Regions from separate parts of the Paenarthrobacter sp. NPDC089322 genome, predicted to be linked through region 4. Evidence: riboswitches for the same ligand, from Rfam matches in the RefSeq annotation. Region 4 holds a riboswitch; each other region holds the start of a gene.

Region 1 (5,182 bases), on a different contig from region 4:
TCGCATTGACGGGCTGGACAGCGCCGGAACTCGTGCAGAAGCCCATCGACATGCTTGCCGCCGCAGCAGTGCCCATGGTTCTGCTGGCTTTCGGCATGTCCTTGGCAGGAAAGGCCCCGCTGCAAAAGGGCGACGGCCGGGTGGAAACCGTCGTCGCCACGCTCCTGAAGGTCGCCGGCATGCCGGTGATCGTGTGGGCACTCGGCAGGTTTGTCTTCGGTCTCGAGGGCCAGCATCTCCTGGCGAGCGTCATCATGGCGGCTCTTCCCACCGCGCAGAACGTCTTCCTCTTCGCCTCTCCGTACGGCCGCGGGACCGTGGTGGCCCGGGACGTCATCCTGTGCACCACCGTCCTCTGCATCGGCGCACTGCTGGTGGTTGCTGCCCTCTTAGGTTGACCGGAGGGTTGAGTGATGCCCTGAGGGTATCTTCCGATGCAAATTATGTGTTGGACGTGCATCACAAAAGCCCTCTAAAGTTGACATAGATCGTGTGGCGGAGGCCACAGGCCAGCTGTCCCAGCAGTGAGCCACCTCATCCCTACCCCAGCGGCCCACGGTCACAAAGCTTCGCCTAGTCAAAGAGGATTTACCCCATGCAATCTGTTGACGCTGCCGTCACGGATGTCGCCCACGCCACCAAGAAGTTCTTCAAGCGCGTGCTGCCCATCATGCTGGTCATGCTTGTCTGCAACCAGCTCAACCGTTCCAACATCGGCTACGCCCACGAGCACCTGGAAGCCGACGTTGGAATCGGTGCAGCCGCCTACGGTTTTGGTGCAGGCCTGTTCTTCATTGCCTACGCGATCTTCGAACTCCCCAGCAACGTGCTCATGGAAAAGTACGGTGCCAAGGTCTGGCTGACCCGCATCATGATCAGCTGGGGCCTGGTGTCCTTCCTCATGGCCTTCGTACAGAACGAAATGATGTTCTACGTTCTGCGCTTCCTGCTCGGTGCTGCCGAGGCCGGATTCTTCCCGGCCGTGATCTTCTACTTCGCACGCTGGGTTCCCGTCGGCATGCGAGGGAAGGCGACCGCGATCTTCATCGCCGGTTCCTCAGTCGCGGCTGCATTGTCCGGTCCGATCGCGGGCATGCTGCTGAGCCTGCACGGTGCACTGGGCATCCGCGGCTGGCAGTGGCTCTTCGGCTTTGAGGGCTTGCTCTCCGTGGCCGTGGGATGCATCGTGTACTTCCTTCTCGATGCCAAAATCCAGGACGCCAAGTGGCTCACGCCGGCAGAGAAGACTGCGCTCTCCGCTGCGATCGCCGAGGAAGACGCCCAGCACACCAAGGGCAAGAACGGCAAGATCAACCGCTGGAAGATGCTCCTGAACCCGCAGATCCTCCTGCTCTGCGCCATTTACTTCGCCGTGCAGCTCTCCATCTACGCCAACACTTTCTGGCTGCCGACCATCGTCAAGCAGATCCCGGGCACCACGGACCTCAGCGTCGGGTTCCTCTCAGCCATCCCCTGGGTGTGCGCCGTGTTTGCCATGTACTTCGCAGCGAAGCTGCAGGACAAAGCCAAGTCCAAGCGGCCCCTGCTGGTCGTCGCCCTGCTGATTGCCGCCGTCGGGACCTACGCGGCAGCCGTGGCGACGCCCGTCCTGGCGCTCGTCTTCCTGGCCGTCGCGGCCATGGGCTTCAAGAGTGCGTCGCCGCTCTTCTGGACCATTCCGCAGTCCGGCCTCCACCCCGCAGTCCTGGCGCCGGCCATCGCGATCATCAACTCGCTGGGCAACCTTGGCGGATTCGTGGCCCCGTTCGGCTTCGGCATCATCAAGGAGCAGACAGGCAGCGTGATCCCCGGACTGTTCGCCCTGGCAGCAGCCTCCACGATTGCCGCCGGCTTGGTCTACTTCCTGCGGGAACGCAAGAAGGACGCCGCTCCTCATGCAGAAACCGGCGCCGTGGGCGAGGTTCGGTCGGCGGACAAAGTGAGCGCCACCGCCTAGTTTCGCTGAGGAACATCATGAGGCAGGCACCCGAGGGTGCCTGCCTCATGGTTTCGCGAGACTAGGAGCGCCGTAGCCGCTGGCAGCTCCAGCGACCCATCCGACGGCGGAACGTCGCGGTTCGGCTGCTGCTGCAGTACCTGCCGTGCCATCCGGTGTGCGTGGTGGTCCGGGGCATCCGTGTGCTCATTTCAGCAACCCGTCCGCAGCGTCAAGGAGCGTGTCCAGATCCACGGCAGACTGCGAAGGTGCAGCTGTGGGACTTCCCGTCGGTTTGGGCTTCTTGGACGGATCCGAGGTTGGTGTCGGCGTGGGGGTGACTGTCGGCGTCGTCGTGGGCGTGGGGGTAGCCGGCTGCGTGGGTACCGGTTGAGTGGGTACCGGGGTGGTCACGCCGGGTACCGGGGTGACAACCGACGGCGCGGCGGATGGTACCCAGACAGGGTCCGCCAGCGACACTTCCGGAGTCGGAATGGACGACGACGCTCCCGTAGGTGCCTCGGCGGCGGGCTGCCGGGCATCAGTTGTTGCTTTGCCGGCTTCCGCAGGGGGCCCTGTTGTGGCTTCCGTCGCAGCTGACGTGGACGAAGCAGTGGAGTATGAAGGGGTCGGTGCCGGGGATGCCTTACCTGTCTGGCGTCCTTCGCCATCCTTGGTCCCGCCGGCCTCATTGCTCTGCGTTTCCTGGCCAAAGAACGGCAGCTCGAGGGCCTGGCTCATGGTTCCCGCGGTGAGCACCAGGCCAAGAGCTCCAGCCACCACGGCCATGCGCTGGCTCATGGTCTTGACGGAGGCAGCCTTGGTCAAGGCAGCGTGCGGCTCCCGGCTCAACGTCGACGTTCCGAGGGACAGGCCGCCGAAGCCGGACTGGGTAGCCGAAGAGTTGGCCGCCTCTGCCGTGCTCAGGGCCGTGCCGTGCTCGCGCGCCTGGCTCCGGGCGGCCTTGCGACTCGCGAGACCTGCGGCTGCTGTGGCTGCTGCGGCGATCTGCGCCGGGGATTTGGCCTGGGCGGGTGACCCGGCGGGGACGGACTCGGATGCTGTGATCACCGGAAGCGCTGCCGTCGCGGGTTCCGCTGGTGCTTCTTCAACGGGTGCGACGACGGGAATCGCCGCCGTGGCGGGCTCGGCGGGTACCGGTTCTTCGGGAACTTCCTCGGCAGACCCTGCCGGAGCGACGACGGGAATGGCCGCGGTAGCCGGCTCCGGTTGTTCCGCTTCCGGCACAGCTGCGGCCTGTGCCGCGCGCTCACGCTCGGCCGCCCGGGCGGCCGCACGGGTGGTGGGCGCAGCGACGGTAGGAATCGCCGCCGTGGCGGGTTCCGGCGTCGAGGTTTGCGCGGTTGGTTCGCTGGTGGGGGATCCGCTGGGTTCGGCCCGACGGCGTCCGGTTGGCTTTAGGCGCTCGCGTGCAATTTGGGCGCGGCGCGGCTGATCCATGGTTGGGGACATGGTGGTTGCCTCTCAACGCCTGCGAGGTTAGCTGTCGGGTTCGGACGAGGCCGTCCGGCCGCACATGGCGGCTTCACCCCGAGGGCCTGTTGGGGGGTCAGGCCCGGGAACTCTGGGTCCCCCGTCTCTGCCGCGGGTCTGGCGGATTCCGAAGTGCGGCAGAGCTCGGCGTCACCCCGGAAGCGGCCCAGCGGAGAGTCGGGTCGCCCTTCGACGGTACATGAGCCGGAAAGTAAAGTCACATTAATGTAACGGACGGAACGCCTGCCCTCGCGGCGCGTGCTGAGGGCCTAGGCTTCGGAGCCGTTGTCCGCAGCGACGTTTTATCCACATATCGGTCGCCAACCCTAGCCTTACGCTGCGACCGGCAGGTAGACATGAGCTATGGATCTCCCTGTGAAGCCGCCGGTCTCGCCCATGCTTGCCAAGTCCGTGCCAAACATTCCGGACGTTGGGCACTATGAACCCAAGTGGGACGGCTTCAGGACCATCGTTTTCAAGGATGGCGAGGACATCATCCTGGGAAGCCGGAACGAGAAACCCATGACGAGGTACTTCCCGGAGCTCGTCGAAGCACTGCGAAGGAACCTTCCGGACAAGTGCGTGATCGATGGCGAGATCGTGCTTATCGCAGACAACAAACTTGAATTTGAGCTGCTGCAACAGCGGATCCACCCGGCCGACAGCAGGGTCAGGATGCTGGCAGACAAAACACCGGCGTCCATGATTGCCTTCGACATCCTCGCGTTGGGCGACGACGACCTCATGGTCCGGCCCTTCTCCGAGCGTCGCGCCATTCTTGAAAAAGCCCTCGCGCATGCCTCGGCCCCCGTCTATGTGACGCCTGCCGTTTCAGATCTCGACAAAGCCCGGGAATGGTTCGTGCAGCTTGAGGGAGCAGGGCTCGACGGCGTGCTGTCCAAACCGTTGGACGGCACCTACCAGCCGAACAAGCGGGTGATGTTCAAGACCAAGCATGAGCGCACCGCCGATTGCGTGGTGTCCGGGTTCCGCTGGCATAAAACGGCGAAAGTGGTGGGCTCCATGTTGTTGGGGCTTTATGACGATGCGGGGCGGCTGCAGCACGTCGGCGTAGTGGCGTCGTTCCCCATGGCCAAGCGCGAAAGCCTGGTCGCGGAATTGGAGCCCTACCGGATTGAGCTCAGCGAACACCCTTGGGGTCAGTGGGCCGCCCAAAGCGAAGAGGATACAGGCGGAACGCGCATGCCCGGCGCTCAGAGCCGATGGAGTGGCGGCAAAGACTTTTCCTTTGTGCCGCTGCGGCCGGAACTGGTGATTGAGGTTGCCTACGACTACATGGAGGGGGACAGGTTCAGGCACACCACCCAGTTCCGCCGGTGGCGTCCGGACCGGACCCCGGAGAGTTGCACCTACGAGCAGATCGAGGAACCCGCGGACTACGACCTCTCCGAGATCCTGAAGCTGCCGTAGCCCCGGGCCGAACGTAGTCCTGGACTACTCCTCGTGTCCCTGGTCCCGGCTCATGCTGTCTTCGGCCGGCGGTGTCTCTCCCGGGGGTACACCTCCGCCGGGCTCCAGCCCCGTGACGTTGCCGTTGGCGGGATCGGGATTGGCAGATGCTGCGGGGTCGCTGTCTTCGTCCTTGCGCATGTCCGGATCTTCGTGGATGCTGTCGGGCTCCGCCGCGCCGCTCACTCCGAAGGTCTGCGGATCGTCTTCCGGGTCATAGCTGGTCATGGTCAACCCTTTCCTCAGCAAACTTACTTTCGACCTTGCCCTGTCAGCCTAACC
Region 2 (5,182 bases), on a different contig from region 4:
CCTTCGTACTTCCCACGGCGTCCAAGCCGGAGATACGGTGCGACGATACGCTCCGGCAGGCGCGGACATCGAGTCTTTGACTGCCGAACTAGGCGAGATGGAGCGGGCACGCACGGACGGCGTCATCGCACTGCCGGGAGCGGAAGCATTGCTTGAGGCCCTGCCTGCGGACGCGATCGCGCTCGTCACGTCCGCGGACCGAATCCTTGCCGATATCCGCATGCGGGCTGCCGGACTCACTATGCCGGCGACGACGGTCACCGCAGAGGCAGTCACGCGCGGCAAGCCCCATCCGGAGGGATACCTCAAAGCTGCTGCTTTGCTCGGCGCGGAACCGGCCGACGTCGTGGTTTTCGAAGACGCGCCCGCGGGCATCGCTGCTGCCCGCGCGGCCGGGATGCGCACCGTGGTGGTTGGCGACGCCGGGGGCGAACTCGAGCCGGGTATGTGGAGGATTCCGGACTACTCAGCTGTGACAGTCACCGCGGTCAAGGACGACGACGGCGGGCACCTGATCACGCTGACGCTCTAGTACCGCCCGGGTCGGGTAAGCATCTGGTCCTCCCGGAACGCCGGGAGTAGGCTGTGCGCATGTCTGCGTTGCCGGAGGCATACGGTGCTGCATTGGAGCGGGCCATGGCGCACGCTTCGGATTGGCTCGCATCGGTGCCCACACGTTCAGTCCGCCCGAATATGGATGCCGACCAAGTCGCCGCCAAGCTCAACAGCCCGTTGCAGGCCGGCCCCACGGATCCCGCGGACGTCATTGACGAGCTCGCAGCTGTAGCCGAACCCGGCCTCATGGCGATGCAATCCGGCAGGTTCTTCGGTTGGGTGATCGGCGGGACGCTCCCGGCTGCCATGGCTGCTGACTGGCTCGTGAGTGCCTGGGACCAAAACACAGGGCTGCGCTTCGCGACACCGTCTGCTGCCGCGATCGAAGAGTCCGCCGCGAAATGGCTCCTGGAGCTACTGCATCTGCCCGGGAAGTCCGACGTTGGCTTCACCACCGGCGCGACGATGGCCAACTTTGTGGGTTTGGCCGCGGGACGCCAGTATGTGCTGGAACAAGCCGGGTGGGACCTCAATACCTTGGGCCTCGCCGGGGGACCGCGGGTCACGGTGTTCGTTGGCCGGGAACGCCACGAAGTCATCGACCTCGTGGTTCGGTATCTGGGCCTGGGCAACTGCACCCCTGTGGATGTCGACGCACAAGGCCGTATCATCCCGGAGGCGCTGGCAGCGGCGATGGACGCCCAGCCGGGACCCGCCTTGGTGTGTTTGCAGGCCGGCAACATTCACTCGGGCGCGTTCGATCCCGTAGGTCGGGCCACGGAGTTGGCTCACGAGCGGGGCGCCTGGGTGCACGTCGATGGCGCTTTTGGTTTGTGGGCTGCCGTTAGTCCTGAGCTGGGAAAGCACTTGGTTGGTTTGGACACGGCGGATTCCTGGGCAACCGATGCACACAAAACGCTCAACGTCCCTTACGACTCGGGGCTGGCCATCGTGTCGCGACCGGACGTGATGCGCCGCGGTTTCGGAGTCCACGCCAGCTATCTCCCGGCGGACGACCACGGCCCCGGAGATCCGCATGAAAAGGTGCCGGAGCTTTCACGTCGAGCACGCGGCATCCCCGTGTGGGCTGCACTCCGATCATTGGGCACATCCGGCGTCATCGCCATGGTCGACAGGCTGGCTGCAAATGCCCGCGCGTTGGCCGAGGGCCTGGCGGCGATCCCTGGAGTGGAAGTCCTCAATGACGTCGTGTTCACCCAGGTTTCGGTCAGCTTCGGCAGCGACGACCGCACCCGGCGGGTCACTCAGCGCCTCATGGCCGAGGGAACGGTATGGATGTCGGGATCTGCCTGGCATGGCCGCGACATCCTGAGGATCTCCGTGAGCAACTGGTCAACGGACGCCGGAGATGTTGCAGCGTCAATTGCGGCGGTTAGGCACGCCGCGGAGGCGGAGCCTTAAACCGGTTTACGTCAATCAACGCGAAAACCGCGCCGGTTCGCACCGTTCGCATCAGTAACACTGGTGCGAACGGCGGAACCGGCACGGAATTCAAGCCTGGATCGGCTTGGTACCAGTTGCTTAGTACCAGTTGTTGGCCAGGTGGAAGGCGAGGGCTGCCGAGGGGGAGCCGTAGCGTTCCTTGATGTAGTTCAGGCCCCACTTGATCTGCGTCTGGTAGTTCGTCTGCCAGTCGGAGCCAGCCGTTGCCATCTTGCTCGCGGGCAGCGACTGGACGATGCCGTAGGCTCCGCTTGACGGGTTGGTGGCCGTGGTGCGCCAGTTCGATTCCTTTTCCCAGAGCGTGGTCAAGGCGACCATTTCGCTGGCACCCCAGCCGTAGTCGCCGAGGATGCTCAAGGCGTAGGCCTTGGCAGCAGCGGGATCGTCAATTGCCTTGGGGGCAGCGGCAGCTGCCGCGGCTTTTTCAGCGGCGGCGGCAGCAGCGGCGTCGGCGGCTTGCTTGGCGGCGGCTTCAGCGGCTGCCTTCTCTGCTGCGGCGGCCTGTTCTGCAGCAGCCTTTTCAGCGGCTGCCTTCTCAGCGGCAGCCTTTTCGGCGGCGGCCAGAGCGGCGGCTGCCTGATCGGCGGCGGCCCGTTCCGCGGCACCCTTGGCCGCAGCAGCATCCATGGAGGCAGAGATATCAGCCGACTTGTTGCTGAGCTGGGCGTTCGCCTGGGTCTCGGCAGCCTGGCTCATTTCCGGGAGGTTGAATGCGGCGTTGGCGGCCGTACCCAGTGACGCAACACCCAGTGCGGCGGCGACCACACCGGCCACGACGGACATACGCTGACCCGTCTTTCCGCGGCGGGCGGCGTCCTTCAGGACGGACTGCGACTTGGTCAGGGGAGCGGTGTGTTCGTCACGGTGACGCGCGGAAGGGCGCGTCTGATCGTTAAATTCAGACATGTGTGATTACCTCTCAGCGCCTGCGGAGTTAGCTGTCGGGTTCGGATGAGGTCATCCGGCCGCGCGCGTAGCAGCGGCTTCACCCCAAGGGCCAGGAAAATGCCTGGGCCCGGAGACTCTGGGTCCCCCGTCTCTGCCTCGAATGAGAACGGAACTCCGGGAAGTGGCAGAGCTCGGCGCATCCCGGGTGCGGGCCAGGTTGGGGCGACCCACCCTTTCGACGGTACAGGACGATTCGGCTTAAGTCACATTTGGGTAACAGAGATCACGACGACGGTGCGTCGCCTTGCTCGTTTCGTTACACGTATTCGGTGGCCACTGTGGGAAGTCGAAGAGTGAACTCCGTGCGCCCCGGCCTGGACGTGACTTCGACGCTGCCGCCGTGGGCTTGCACGATGGATTCAACAATGGACAAGCCCAAGCCGGAGGTTCCTTCCGAGCCCGATCTGGCAGCGTCGGCCCGGGCAAACCGGGAGAAAATGCGCCTTTGGAAATCGACAGGAATTCCCGGCCCATTGTCCATCACGGTGACCACAGCGTTGCCGTCAGCCGAGAGCGTCACGCCGGTAACCACTGTCGTCCCTGGATCTGTGTGTTTCCTGGCATTTGACAGCAAGTTCGCCAGCACCTGGTGTAGTTGGGTCGCGTCGCCGCGCACGATGATGGGCTCGTCTGGTAGTTGGAGCTTCCATATGTGGTCCGGGGCCATGACTTTCTCGTCGCTGACGGTTTCTATGACGAGTTGGGTCAGGTCTACGTCCGTAACCTTCAGCGGCTGGCCTTCGTCCAGCCTCGCCAGCAACAAGAGGTCCTCCACGAGCGTGGTCATGCGCTCGGACTGGCTCTGCACGCGCGCCAGCGACTTTCGGCCATCCTCCGTAAAGTTCTCTGTCATGCGCAGGAGTTCGGTGTAGCCCCGGATGGCGGTGAGCGGTGTCCGAAGTTCGTGGGATGCATCCGCTACGAATTGCCGCACTTTGGTCTCACTTTCCTGGCGGGCCTCCAGGGCACTGGCAACGTTATTGAGCATCTGGTTCAGGGCATGGCCAACGCTGCCCACCTCGGTTCCGGGGTGGGAGGCCGACGGCGGTACGCGCACCGCCAGTGCCACCTCACCGGCGTCGAGGGGGAGCCGCGAAACCTTGGTGGCCACTTCGGAGAGCTGCTCCAGGGGCCGCATGGTCCTGCGGATGATTACGGTACCTGCGAGGCCGATCAGCACAAGGCCTCCGAGCGAAACGATCACCATGGTCCACACGAGGGAAGCTTCGGCGCTTTGTTTGTCCGCGAGCGGCAGTCCCGTGACAATCACGTCCCCGTAAGCGGTTTCGACTGCTACGAGGCGGTAGTCGCCGTTGGAGAGCGAGCGGTCCACAGGGCCCGTGCCTTTAGGAAGCGCAAGGAGCACCTGCTGGTCCTCCTCCGAGAGGGAGACACGGTTGCCCTTGGCATCGATGAGCCCCGAACTGCTGACGGCGGAACCGTTCATGCGCGCATTGAGCGTCCCCGCGGCTTGGCCCCGGGCTTCCAATGGATCCGGCCTTCCGGACGGTGACGAGGGAAAGCTCGACGGCGGCCTGCCGAAGGATGCGGCGCGGTCCGACGCCTGTGCCAACTGACGGTCAAGCCGCCTGTTGAAAACCATGTCCATGGCGGCGTAACTGACTACTCCAATGGCACTGCAAATGGCCACCAGCAAGGCCATGGCCACCAGGACGAGGCGTGTCCGCAGGTGCCAGGTGGAGGGCTTGAGCCAACTCCGTTTGGTGGTCCTTGCGACTCCTGAAAGTGTGGCCAAGGGTTAGTCCGCAGGCTTGATGACGTACCCGGCACCACGAATTGTGTGGATCATCGGAGGATGCTTGGCTTCGATTTTCTTCCGCAGGTAGGAGATGTAAAGCTCCACGATGTTGGCCTGGCCGCCGAAGTCGTAATCCCAGACGCGGTCCAGGATCTGGGCTTTGCTGACCACGCGCTTGGGGTTTTCCATAAGGTAGCGCAGGAGTTCGAACTGTGTCGCGGTAAGTTGTATGTCGTCCCCGGCCCGGGTCACTTCCCTGGTGTCCACGTTCAGGGTCAGGTCCCCAACCACCAGTTCCGCCGTGTCCATTGCGGCGACGCCCGAACGCTGGACAAGGCGGTGCAGTCGAAGCAGGACTTCTTCCATGCTGAACGGCTTTGTGACGTAGTCGTCGCCGCCGGCCGCCAAACCCACAATGCGGTCCTGGACGGCATCCTTGGCAGTCAGGAACAGGGC
Region 3 (5,182 bases), on a different contig from region 4:
GAGGCTGTCGCGGTGCCCGCCCCGGTGTGGGGTGCTATGGCCTGCCACCAGCGGCGGTGCTCATCGCCCTCGCCATCGAAGCGGCCGGTCCACGGCGTTGGGGTGACGTCTACGGTGAGGCTGCTGGTTTCCATGCTTTAAGCACACCTGAGTCCGTGTGCCAAAACGAGCGCGGAAGGCTGGCGGGTGTCTGGAATTTCAGATCCACCTCCCCGCGAGATGGCACTTAATGACAATGCGCGGGCCAAACATTGTCATTAAGTGCCATCTCGGCGAGGGGCTACTTGACCCCCAGCAGCTCCTCCACGGTTCCAATGCCGAAAAAGAGCAGGAACGCGCCAGCCACGGCCCACATCAGCGGGTGAACTTCGCGGGTGCGGCCTTGGAACGTGCGGATCAGGACGTAGGAAATGAAGCCCGCACCCAGGCCGTTGGCGATGGAGTAGGTGAACGGCATGAGGGCGATGGTCAGAAACGCCGGGATACCGACGCCCCAGTCCTGCCAGTCGATCTTGCCTACCTGGGACACCATCATGAAGCCGACCACCACCAGTGCGGGGGCAACAGCCTCGAAAGGAACCAGGTTGATCAGGGGCGTGAAGAACATGGCCACCAGGAACAGCACACCCGTAACGATGGAAGCCAGGCCGGTGCGTGCACCCTCGCCGATGCCCGCGCCGGATTCCACAAAGATCTGGTTGGACGACACGGACGCGCCACCACCCACGATTGCGCCAAGGGCATCCACCTGAAGGACGCGGTCCACGTTGGGAATGTTGCCGTGCTCGTCGACGGTTCCGGCCTCGTTGGCGAGGCCCACCATGGTGCCCATGGCGTCGAAGAAGATGCTGAGGAGGATCACGAAGGCCAGCAGCGCAGCGGCGATGAAGCCGAGGTGCTCAAAGGCTCCGAAGGGGTTGGCTTTTCCGATCAAGGAAAGGTCCGGGGCGCCCCACTCCGAAAACGTGGGCGCAACGAGGGACCAGCCGCGCGGGTTGACCTTCTCACCATCAAAGCTCGGGCCGATGTGCAGGGTGAATTCGAGAATGGCGGCCAAGGCCGTGGACACGACGATGCCGATCAAGATAGCCCCGCGGACCTTTCGGACCACCAACGCGATGGTCAGGATCAAACCCACGGCGAACACCAGCGTGGGCCAGCCCATGAGCTTGCCATCCACGCCGAGACCGAGGGGAACAGTTGTACCCGCGGCGTCGGGAATCCGGCGGACAAACCCTGCGTTGACCAGGCCGATCAGGGCGATGAAGAGGCCAATGCCCACTACGATTGCCGTCTTCAGAGCCTCAGGCACGGCCTTGAACACCGCGGTGCGGAACCCTGTGAGCACCAGGATCAGCATGGTGACGCCTGAGAGCACCACCAGGCCCATCATGTCCGGCCAGGTCAGCTCGGGGTGAGACGCTACGGTTACCGCCACGAAGGCGTTGACGCCCAGCCCTGTTGCTACGGCAAACGGGTGCTTGGCCCATGCGCCCATGAGGATGGTCAGGACGCCGGCCACGAACGCCGTGGTGGCCGCGACCGCAGTGAATCCGAGGGACGCTCCGCTCGAATCGGCCCCGGAAAGGATCAGGGGGTTCAGCACCACGATGTAGCTCATGGCAAAGAACGTGGCGAACCCGCCGCGGATTTCCCTTGAATACGTGGATCCTCGTTCGGAGATCTTGAAGTAGCGGTCGATGGCAGAACCTTGTTTAAGCATGAAGGTCTCCGGGGATCGGGGGAGTGTGCCCTCAAATCCTATGCCTGCCGATGCGGGACGCCTTGGCAATTCGCCTAGTCTGTAAGGAAGCCAACACTAGGAGAAACCGCCCCATGCGTACCATCCGCCCGCTCCAGGCCGCCGTCGTTGCTGTCCTTGCTTTCGTGTCGGCGCTGCTGTTCGCAGCCGCCCCGGCATCCGCCCACGACGTCGCCGAGTCCACGGCTCCGGCGAACGGTGCCAGCGTGACGGAAGTACCGGCGTCGGTCTCCATTACCTTCAACAACCCGCCGCTGGCCATCGGGTCCGGGGTCACGGTAACCACTGGCGGCGAGAACTGGGCGGACGGCGCGGTTGAGATCATCGACAACCAAGCCGTCCAAAAGTTGCGCCCCGGGGCGCCGGCAGGGGAGTACACCGTGACCTGGCGGGTGGTCAGCTCAGACTCGCACCCCATTGAGGGCACCTTCACGTTCACCGCCACGGGTGGAAGCACGACGACGGGAGGCAGTTCGGCGGGTGCGTCACCCTCGGCTTCGGCCACCTCTTCGGCCGTGGTGCCGACGGCGGGAACAGCGGCTCCCGGCGCGGAAAATAACGAATCGGAACCGGCCGCATCCCAGCCCTTCCCCTGGAGCATTGTGGGCCTGGCGGTCGTGGCGGTCGGTCTCGTGATCTTCCTCGCTGTTACCGCCCGTAAGAAACTGGCTGCGAATGACGCCGAGGACGATAATCCCGCGGAATGACGGGACTTTCTACATAGCGTCGAAGGTCTCGAATCGGTCACCGCGACACGCGGAACTTGAACTTCTCGTTACTCAAATGTGACTTTGACGTGATCGTCGCGTACGGTAGTACCTGTGCCCGATCCATGTACGGGGCACTTCCGGCCTGATTGCCTAGCTCTGCCGCAGTCCGGAATCCGTTCGCAGACAAACCTACGGCAGAGACGGGGAACCCAATTTGGGCCGCTTTCAAGTGCGCCCTTGGGGTGAAGTCACGAAGCTTCCGCTGAACAGCGGGGGATAGTGGCCGGGTGACTCCCATCCGAATCCGACAGCTAACCTCGCAGGCATCGGGAGAGGCTTTTTCATGTCTTCACGCATTCTTCGCGGCCGTCGTAAGGCGGACAGCGCACGTCCCAATCCGTTCATCTCCATCTCCAAGGCTGTTGCCAGCAACGCTTCGGGTGCAGGCCGCCAGGCTGCTGTTATCGCCGCAGCTTCGGGCCTCGTCCTGACCGGCTCCATTGCTGCCCACGCAGCGGAGACCCCGGCACAGGCACCTGTGGAGCGCGACTCCAGCCCCGCCACGGTGGCACAGGCCGTTTCCGAGGCCCCCAACAAGGTTGTCACCGCCGCTGCAACGGCCACCGTCAACTTCGAGCGTCCTGCTGTAGCCTCGGTTGCTGCACCGGTCATCGAGAAGCCGGCCCCTGCTCCGGCACCCAAGAAGGCTGCAGCCACCACCACCGCCGCAGCCGCTCCGGCCAAGGCGACGGCAACCGCAACTGCGACCGCTCCGGCTCCGGCCGCTCCTGCTGCCGCAGCTCCGGCCGCCGGTGGCGTCAACGCCGCCATGGTTGCCTCGGCCTACGCCCAGATCGGCATCTTCCAGGACTGCACCGCCATGGTCGAGAAGGCCCTCGGTTCGGCAGGTATCCCGGTTGGCGACCTCGGTCCCATGCAGTTCATGAACTACGGCAAGGTCGTCAGCGACCCCCAGCCGGGTGACATGATCGTCCAGTCCGGCCACGTTGCCATCTACATCGGCAACGGCCAGGCCATCAGCGGTGGCATCAACGGCAACCAGACGGGCATCCACCCCATCAGCTGGCTCACCGCAACGGGTCCCCTGACCTACGTACGCGCCGGCGCCTAAGCCTCACGTTCAAAGGCCGGTGCCTTCAACGACTTACGTCGTCGGAGGCACCGGCCTTTGGGGTTAAGCTTGCTTGAAAATTTGCCTGGGAACTTGGTTCAGACCATGGCCAGGCCGGGTCCTGCGGGAAGCGCCACCCTGGAAGAGATTGCCTGTCCCACAGCCTTGGCCTGACGGAGTACTTCCTTCGGAGAAGGCGTGACCAGTTCCCCGACACCCACCAAATGCATGCCGACGGCCCGCATGGCTGCCACGAAGTTTTGGCCGATGGAGATTCCCAGCTCCGTGAGCATCCGGCGAAGCTGGCTTTGTGCGCACCGCGTCACCACAATGTGGTCCGCCAACAAGACGCCGTTGGCCGTGTGCACAGCCCACTGGCGTGCTGCGGGCTCAAAGGACCCGGAAGCGCTGACGCCGAGAAAGTCCAGGCGAACGGCCCGCGTGGTGTTACGTACATCCAGCTGATGGCTCGCGGCATAGTTGCGCAGGTGGCGGAGGATTTCGTTGCGTTCCTGCATCGCGGCGGGGTCCGCGGCGTCGCAGCGTTGCAGCATTCCGGTGTGGAGGGACGGTGCCGTTGCGGAAAGGCTTCCCAACCCGTCCACCACAATGGAGTTCACGCCGTAGCGGCTCAGTTCGCTGGCCACTGCCAAGCCGGAAAGACCGGCTCCGATGACCACGGTAGTGGTACGTTCCGTGCCGGAATCAGGCGCGTATGACACTGCTTGGTTCCTCCTTGACGTTGTGCCCGGGGGCATCGCATGGACAGCGTCCGGGTTCCCCAAGCGGCCGCAAATAAATGGCCGGTTTGTGTCCTGGGACACCTTTGCCGGCCATTCGGTGACTCGAACATTACCCAACTTTTTCTGCCATGGATAGCCTTCCCTTCAGCGTGTTTTGGTTGTTCATCCGGAGCGGAATCCGGGACGTGCGGCTGACCGCATCCAGAGGGTGTTTCGTGGTACGGGCAGGGTCCTGGAAACCGCTCTGGAAACCGAGCCCTGACCGTTATGCACATAGCACAGAGTCGCCTTGATTCGACCTTGCCAACCGAGAATAGTGGGGATTGGAGGAAGAAACCCAACGTTCCTTCGGCCCCGGCCATTTGTAGCAATGCGGCGAGGATCACCGGTCAGGAGAACCTCTGGCAGAATGGCCGGAACATCAAGCAGTAGGTGGAGAGGCGGGCCCCATGGACCAGCACGGTAGACACGTTGAAGAACCACGGGACGGTGACCAGGCCATAGCGCCCGGTGGAATCGTCGTCGGAGTCGACGGTTCCGAACACGGTCAATGCGCCCTTGTGTGGGCGGCCCGCGAAGCGGAACGTCGTCAGCGTCCGTTGCATATCGTCACGGCCTATTCAGTTCCTATCTTCGCGGCCTCCGGTTTGGACGGCGGCTATGCCACTGTTGACGATTCCGTGATCCGTGAGGGCGCGGAAGCGATCGTTAAGCAGGCCATGGACAAGGTGGCCGGATACGGCATCGATGTGGACGCTTCGGTGGAGAACGGAGACGCAGCAGGTGTTCTGCTGGATCTCTCGGCGGATGCCGAGCTCCTCGTCTTCGGCAGCCG
Region 4 (5,182 bases):
CCGCAACCAGGTTTTCCCAGGAATCCGCGCCGCCCCTGGACTTGGGGTGGACGTGGTCTATGGTGTGGGCTGTTTTACCGCAGTAGGCGCAGCGGTGGCCGTCGCGGCGGAGAACTCCGCGGCGGCTCACGGCAGTGATCCTGTTGTACCGCGGACGGATGTAGCGGTTGAGAAGAATCACGGAGGGTCGTCCGAGAATCTCCTGCGGCCCGACGACAGGCTCGTCGCCTTCGGCCACTACGCTAGCTTTTCCAGTCAGCACAAGGACCAGTGCCCGGCGGAAGGTCACAACCGCCAGCGGTTCATATCCAGCATTCAGAACGAGTGTGCGCATGCACGTACCTCTTCACGGCCGCACCCGTCAGGGGCACGAGGGCCGGCTGCCCTCTGCTTGTACGGGCTGTGGATCGACAAGATAAGGGTAAACACTTATATGCCATATCAACGAATTATTCTGTCGATTAGCTGGCAGTGTCCGCCAAAGTTCACGTGCGGGACACCTTGCAGGAAGGTGGCTGGCGGTGGGGCGCACCAAGCAAAGCTTTTAAAGGGGAACACCCCGCCGGCAAGAGCCTGCGGGGTGTTTCCTGGAGCTTGGGTTTAGCCGTTGACCCGGATGTATACGGGGCCGCCGCCAACGTTGGCGCTGAACAATGCCGTGGTGGATCCGTTCCATCCGCCATGCACTGCCATACCGTTGCCGACGTACACGGCGATGTGGGCAAGTCCGCCGTAGCCGCCGTTGGCGTAGTAGAGGAGGTCGCCGGGCTGGGCTTCGGCTGCACTGACGGTGCGGCCCAGCGAGAGGTAACCGGCCGGCCAGTCGTGGAAGTTGATACCGACGGCCGCCAGGGAGTTGGTTACCAACATGGTGCAATCCTGGGTCACACCCAATTGGGCGTAGGCCGCTGCGGCAATGGCTGCGCCCAAGCCGCTGGAAGCCGCCGGAGCTTTCGCCGAAGGTGCCTCGTTGGTGACAGCGAGTTTGGCGGTACCGGACTGCGTGGCAGCGGAGCCTGCCGTTGCAGCCGGGGCTTCAGCCTTGGCAGGCGCCTTCTCTTCCACGGGAGCCGGAGCCTCCACCGTGGTAACAACCGGGCTCTCGTAAGAGATCGCCACAGTGGAATCGGCAGCGATGGTGGCCTGGGAAACTGCCTGGACGTCGAGCGTGGACGTGGCCGTCGATTCACGCTGGACGTTGGTGTCCGCCGCGTTGGCAGCGACGCCGCTGGTCAGGACCAGGCCCGAGGCAGCGGCAATGACTGCAGCCTGGCGGCCAACGCCACCGGCGTTGTCGCTGACAGCTTTGGCGATCACGGCGAGGGAGCTGGTCTTGGGGGCCTCAGCGCGATGCCGTGCAACTTTGTTGGCACTGGTCATGATGACTCTCTTTTCGTGTCCGCGCACGGTTGGGGACGGCGCGGGTCATGGGCCGACCAGCACTTGGGGGGCATGCTGGCCTGCCCCGAACGGGATGTTTTCTAGCGGAGGGTGTAGAAGGAGGACGAGCCGGTGGATGCCACGGAATGAAGCAGCGTTCCCTGGCTCGGGTTCAGCGCGCTGATCATCATGCCGTTGCCGACGTAGATACCCACGTGGGCCCCGCCGTTCTGCATGACGAGGTCGCCGGGAGCGGGTGTGCTGGTGGGAGTCATAGCCGTCCAGGCGTTGACGCGGGGAATGCTGATGCCGGCCTGCGCGTAGACCCACTGGGTGAATCCGGAGCAGTCCCAGCCGTTGGGGGAAGTACCGCCCCAGACGTAGGGGTGGCCGATGCCGGTGTAGGCGATGGCGGCAAGACCGGACGCCGCTGCGCTGGAGGCAGAATCCTTGGTTTTGGACGACTGGGCAGTCACGGCGCCGTTCGCCTGGTTGGCCGCGCCCTGGGCGCCACCGGTCTGTGTGCGTTGGGAGGCACGCTGGACCTTGGGGGCTTCCTTGGTTACCACGACGGGACTCTCGAAGGAAACGCTTGCGGTGGGTTCCGCGGTAACGACTGCGGTGGCAACCAGCTGCTGGGCGCCGGAGGCTTCCGTCGTGGAAACATCGGTGTCAGCCGCTTGGGCCGGGAGTCCGACGCTGAGAACGAGTCCAGAGGCTGCAGCCAGAACGGCGGCTTGGCGGCCTACGGTGCCAGCATTGCTGTGAACGGCTTTGGAAAGCGAGTTCAGCGGGTTCGTACGAACCGTTTCGGCGCGATGGCGCGCAGGGGTAGTGCGTGATGACACGAAGGTAGCCTCTCCCAATGCCTACGAGGTGAGCTGTCGGATTCGGATGGGAGTCATCCGGCCACGCGGCTTCCAAGGAAACTTTGCGACTTAACCCCAAGGCCTTCCGAAGAAGGCCAGAAGTGGTTCCCCCGCCCCTGCCAGACGAATTATGCGAACGGACCTTGAGTGGTGGCAGAGCTAGGCAATCCACTCAAGTGCATCGGCCCCCTAAAAAGCCGATGCGCTTTAGACGGTACAACAGAAGTTTGCGAATGTCACATTCAGGTCACGGGGCGTGTCATCAATGCGAGAGGTGACCATCAAATTTGCTTAGAGCCAGCTCATGGGGTCCACGACTTCGCCGTTGACCTGTACCTCGAAGTGGAGGTGGCAACCCGTGGAAGCACCAGTAGTGCCGCTCAAGGCAACAGTGTCGCCACGGCTGACGGTCTGACCGACCTTGACGGTGAAGGAGGAAAGGTGGTTGTAGGTGGTTTCAAGCCCGTTGCCGTGGTCCACCACCACGCGGTTCCCTCCACCGTACTCATGCCATCCCGCGAAAGTGACCTTGCCGGCAGCGGCGGCGTGCACCGCGGTACCGCACTGGGCCACGAAGTCCTGGCCCCGGTGGAAGTCGCCGGCACCACCCGTGAGGGGGCTGATTCGATACCCGAAGGGTGAAGCCGTGCTGAGCGTGTCCAAGGGGCTGCCAAGGCTGCCCACGGACGAAGCACGCTGGATGCTTTCCGCGGACTGGGCGCTCAACAGCTGCTTGAGCTTGCCGTCGGGGTCGGCAGCGGTGGCTACGGCAGCGCGGCTGAAGTCGATTTTGGCTGATGCAGCTGCTGAAACTTCCGGCTGGCTGCCGCCGGGAACGGTCAAGGCTGCCTCAGTCTGACCGGATTCCGAGGTGGCCATGACGGGGCTCGTGGCCGGCAGGCCGACAGTCAAGGCAAGGCCGGTGGCAGCGAGCGCAACGCCGGCTTTCTGCCCGACGCCACTGGCTGCGGCGAAGTCGGCTACCTGGCGCATCGGGCTCTTACGGCGGCGCACCTGGCGCTGGGTGTCGCGGGGCCGGATCTCCGTTACGACGCGGGCTGGCCGCAGCTCAGCAGCGGGGCCGGACGCACGGCGGCGACCCCTGACGTTCTGCGATGTCAAACTCTGTCCTCTCTGGAAAGCCTGCGAAGTTAGCTGTCGGATTCGGATCAGAGAGTTCAAAGACCCGGCCCGCACGAAGCGCACACGGCACACAGGTATCCCGGGAAGGACTTGCGTTAGTAGGCACTTCTGCTGCGGACTTCACCCCAAGGCTGCTTCTTTAGGCAGCCGCTTGTGGTTCCCCCGCCTCTGCCAGTGGTGGATGACACACCTGATCTGCTGGCAGAGCTCGGCTCCAGATCAGGTAACGCTTTGGTATCAGCGCTAGTAGATAACTATAGGGGATTAAAGGCCGCAGTAATAAATTCGTTATCTACCAAAACGTCGGGTCCGCGAGGGGCCCTTATCATCATTTACCGAAAACCGCAGGTCACACGGAGGCCATCGGCTTGAAAGTGAGATCCGACACGCCGGCACCGCAAAGCCGCAGGACGCCCTTCCTTCGGGAAGAGCGTCCTGCGGTAAGGCTTGCGGGCTGGCTGTCAGCTGACGGCAACGAAGACGTGGGCTGCCACCTCGGGCGGGAGCTCCAGGGCTCCTTCGATGCCAGGTACGCGGACGGAGATGTACTCCCCCACGCGTTCCAGAGACACGGCCGCACCCGGGCGGATTCCGCCCTCGTCAAGCTGGGTAAGGAGCTCAGGCTCCACCTGAATGGGTTCGGCGAGGCGGCTCACAACAACGCGTGAATCAGCGGCGTAGCCGTCCATGGCGTGCAGGAGGTTGACGTCCGAGCGCGCGAAAGCCTGGTCGGCCAATCCACCGAGGGCTTCAAGGCCCGGGATGGGGTTCCCATAAGGAGACTCCGTAGGGTGTTCAAGCAACTCATAGAGCCTTCGCTCCACGCGCTCACTCATCACGTGCTCCCACCGGCAGGCTTCATCGTGGACATAAGCCCAGTCGAGTCCGATGACATCAGCCAGGAGCCTCTCGGCGAGGCGGTGCTTACGCATGACCTCTGTGGCACGCTTCCGGCCGACTTCCGTCAATTCGAGATGGCGGTCATTGGAAACCACCACCAGGCCGTCACGCTCCATGCGTCCGATGGTCTGCGAGACCGTGGGACCGGAGTGGCGCAGGCGCTCCGCGATGCGTGCGCGAAGAGCCACGATGTTCTCTTCCTCAAGCTCCAAAATGGTCCGAAGATACATCTCAGTGGTATCGATCAGATCCGTCATCCAGCTCAGCTCTCCTCGAACGCAGTTCTTGCGTAATCTCCACCGTACCGCGTTCGGGCCAAGGCGGATGGTGTGCAACCGTCGCCTCAAGAACGCCAATCCAAGCCTAGCTTATTTGGAATTACTCTTGATAATTTTTTCGCGCACAAGGCCCCCCCGCGCACAGCCCCTTCGTCCCACGTGGCGGACTATGACAGGTGCGGGTTACTGCCCGCGTGCCGTGTCAGGCAGAATTGGGGAGTCGAAGGGGCAGCCGTTGCCACCTGCCACGACCCCTCTCTAACCCATACCCATTGGAGCCACACGTGAGCGACAACAGCATCACCATTCCCGCCGACTTGCTGCCCAAGGACGGACGCTTCGGCGCAGGACCGTCCAAGGTCCGCCCGGAGCAGATCGAGGCACTCTCTGCCGCGTCCGCCACCATCCTGGGCACGTCCCATCGCCAGGCCCCGGTTAAGAACCTTGTGGGCTCGGTGCGCGAGGGACTCAGCAGGTTCTTCCGGGCACCCGAGGGCTACGAGGTAATCCTTGGCGTCGGTGGCTCCACCGCTTTCTGGGACGTGGCCGCGTTCGGCCTCGTCGAGGAGAAAGCCCAGCACCTCTCCTTCGGCGAGTTCGGCTCCAAGTTCG

The links. A riboswitch is a leader RNA that binds a small molecule or an ion and turns the genes downstream of it on or off. The one in region 4 is predicted to bind cyclic di-AMP.
Region 1: it holds a riboswitch for cyclic di-AMP, as region 4 does, so the genes downstream of both, AB0N65_RS19630 (hypothetical protein) here and AB0N65_RS06070 (C40 family peptidase) in region 4, are expected to answer to the same signal.
Region 2: it holds a riboswitch for cyclic di-AMP, as region 4 does, so the genes downstream of both, AB0N65_RS00135 (hypothetical protein) here and AB0N65_RS06070 (C40 family peptidase) in region 4, are expected to answer to the same signal.
Region 3: it holds a riboswitch for cyclic di-AMP, as region 4 does, so the genes downstream of both, AB0N65_RS02020 (NlpC/P60 family protein) here and AB0N65_RS06070 (C40 family peptidase) in region 4, are expected to answer to the same signal.

The regions. Positions count from the first base shown of each region.
Region 1 covers NZ_JBFBGW010000028.1:20,486-25,667, reverse strand. Annotated here, with positions in the region: gene AB0N65_RS19640 (AEC family transporter) at 1-398, shown strand, start outside; gene AB0N65_RS19635 (MFS transporter) at 596-1,957, shown strand; gene AB0N65_RS19630 (hypothetical protein) at 2,144-3,409, opposite strand; cyclic di-AMP (ydaO/yuaA leader) riboswitch at 3,412-3,563, opposite strand; gene AB0N65_RS19625 (ATP-dependent DNA ligase) at 3,794-4,861, shown strand; gene AB0N65_RS19620 (DUF6480 family protein) at 4,886-5,128, opposite strand.
Region 2 covers NZ_JBFBGW010000001.1:25,702-30,883, reverse strand. Annotated here, with positions in the region: gene AB0N65_RS00145 (HAD-IA family hydrolase) at 1-532, shown strand, start outside; gene AB0N65_RS00140 (aminotransferase class V-fold PLP-dependent enzyme) at 592-1,977, shown strand; gene AB0N65_RS00135 (hypothetical protein) at 2,098-2,925, opposite strand; cyclic di-AMP (ydaO/yuaA leader) riboswitch at 2,929-3,114, opposite strand; gene AB0N65_RS00130 (HAMP domain-containing sensor histidine kinase) at 3,224-4,723, opposite strand; gene AB0N65_RS00125 (response regulator transcription factor) at 4,727-5,182, opposite strand, start outside.
Region 3 covers NZ_JBFBGW010000001.1:424,233-429,414, reverse strand. Annotated here, with positions in the region: gene hutG (formimidoylglutamase) at 1-134, opposite strand, end outside; gene AB0N65_RS02030 (NCS2 family permease) at 281-1,723, opposite strand; gene AB0N65_RS02025 (copper resistance CopC family protein) at 1,837-2,469, shown strand; cyclic di-AMP (ydaO/yuaA leader) riboswitch at 2,620-2,812, shown strand; gene AB0N65_RS02020 (NlpC/P60 family protein) at 2,816-3,604, shown strand; gene AB0N65_RS02015 (FAD-dependent monooxygenase) at 3,703-4,326, opposite strand; gene AB0N65_RS02010 (universal stress protein) at 4,797-5,182, shown strand, end outside.
Region 4 covers NZ_JBFBGW010000004.1:80,316-85,497, reverse strand. Annotated here, with positions in the region: gene AB0N65_RS06080 (HNH endonuclease) at 1-334, opposite strand, end outside; gene AB0N65_RS06075 (NlpC/P60 family protein) at 601-1,380, opposite strand; gene AB0N65_RS06070 (C40 family peptidase) at 1,482-2,228, opposite strand; cyclic di-AMP (ydaO/yuaA leader) riboswitch at 2,233-2,401, opposite strand; gene AB0N65_RS06065 (M23 family metallopeptidase) at 2,541-3,371, opposite strand; cyclic di-AMP (ydaO/yuaA leader) riboswitch at 3,375-3,616, opposite strand; gene AB0N65_RS06060 (metal-dependent transcriptional regulator) at 3,854-4,549, opposite strand; gene serC (phosphoserine transaminase) at 4,855-5,182, shown strand, end outside.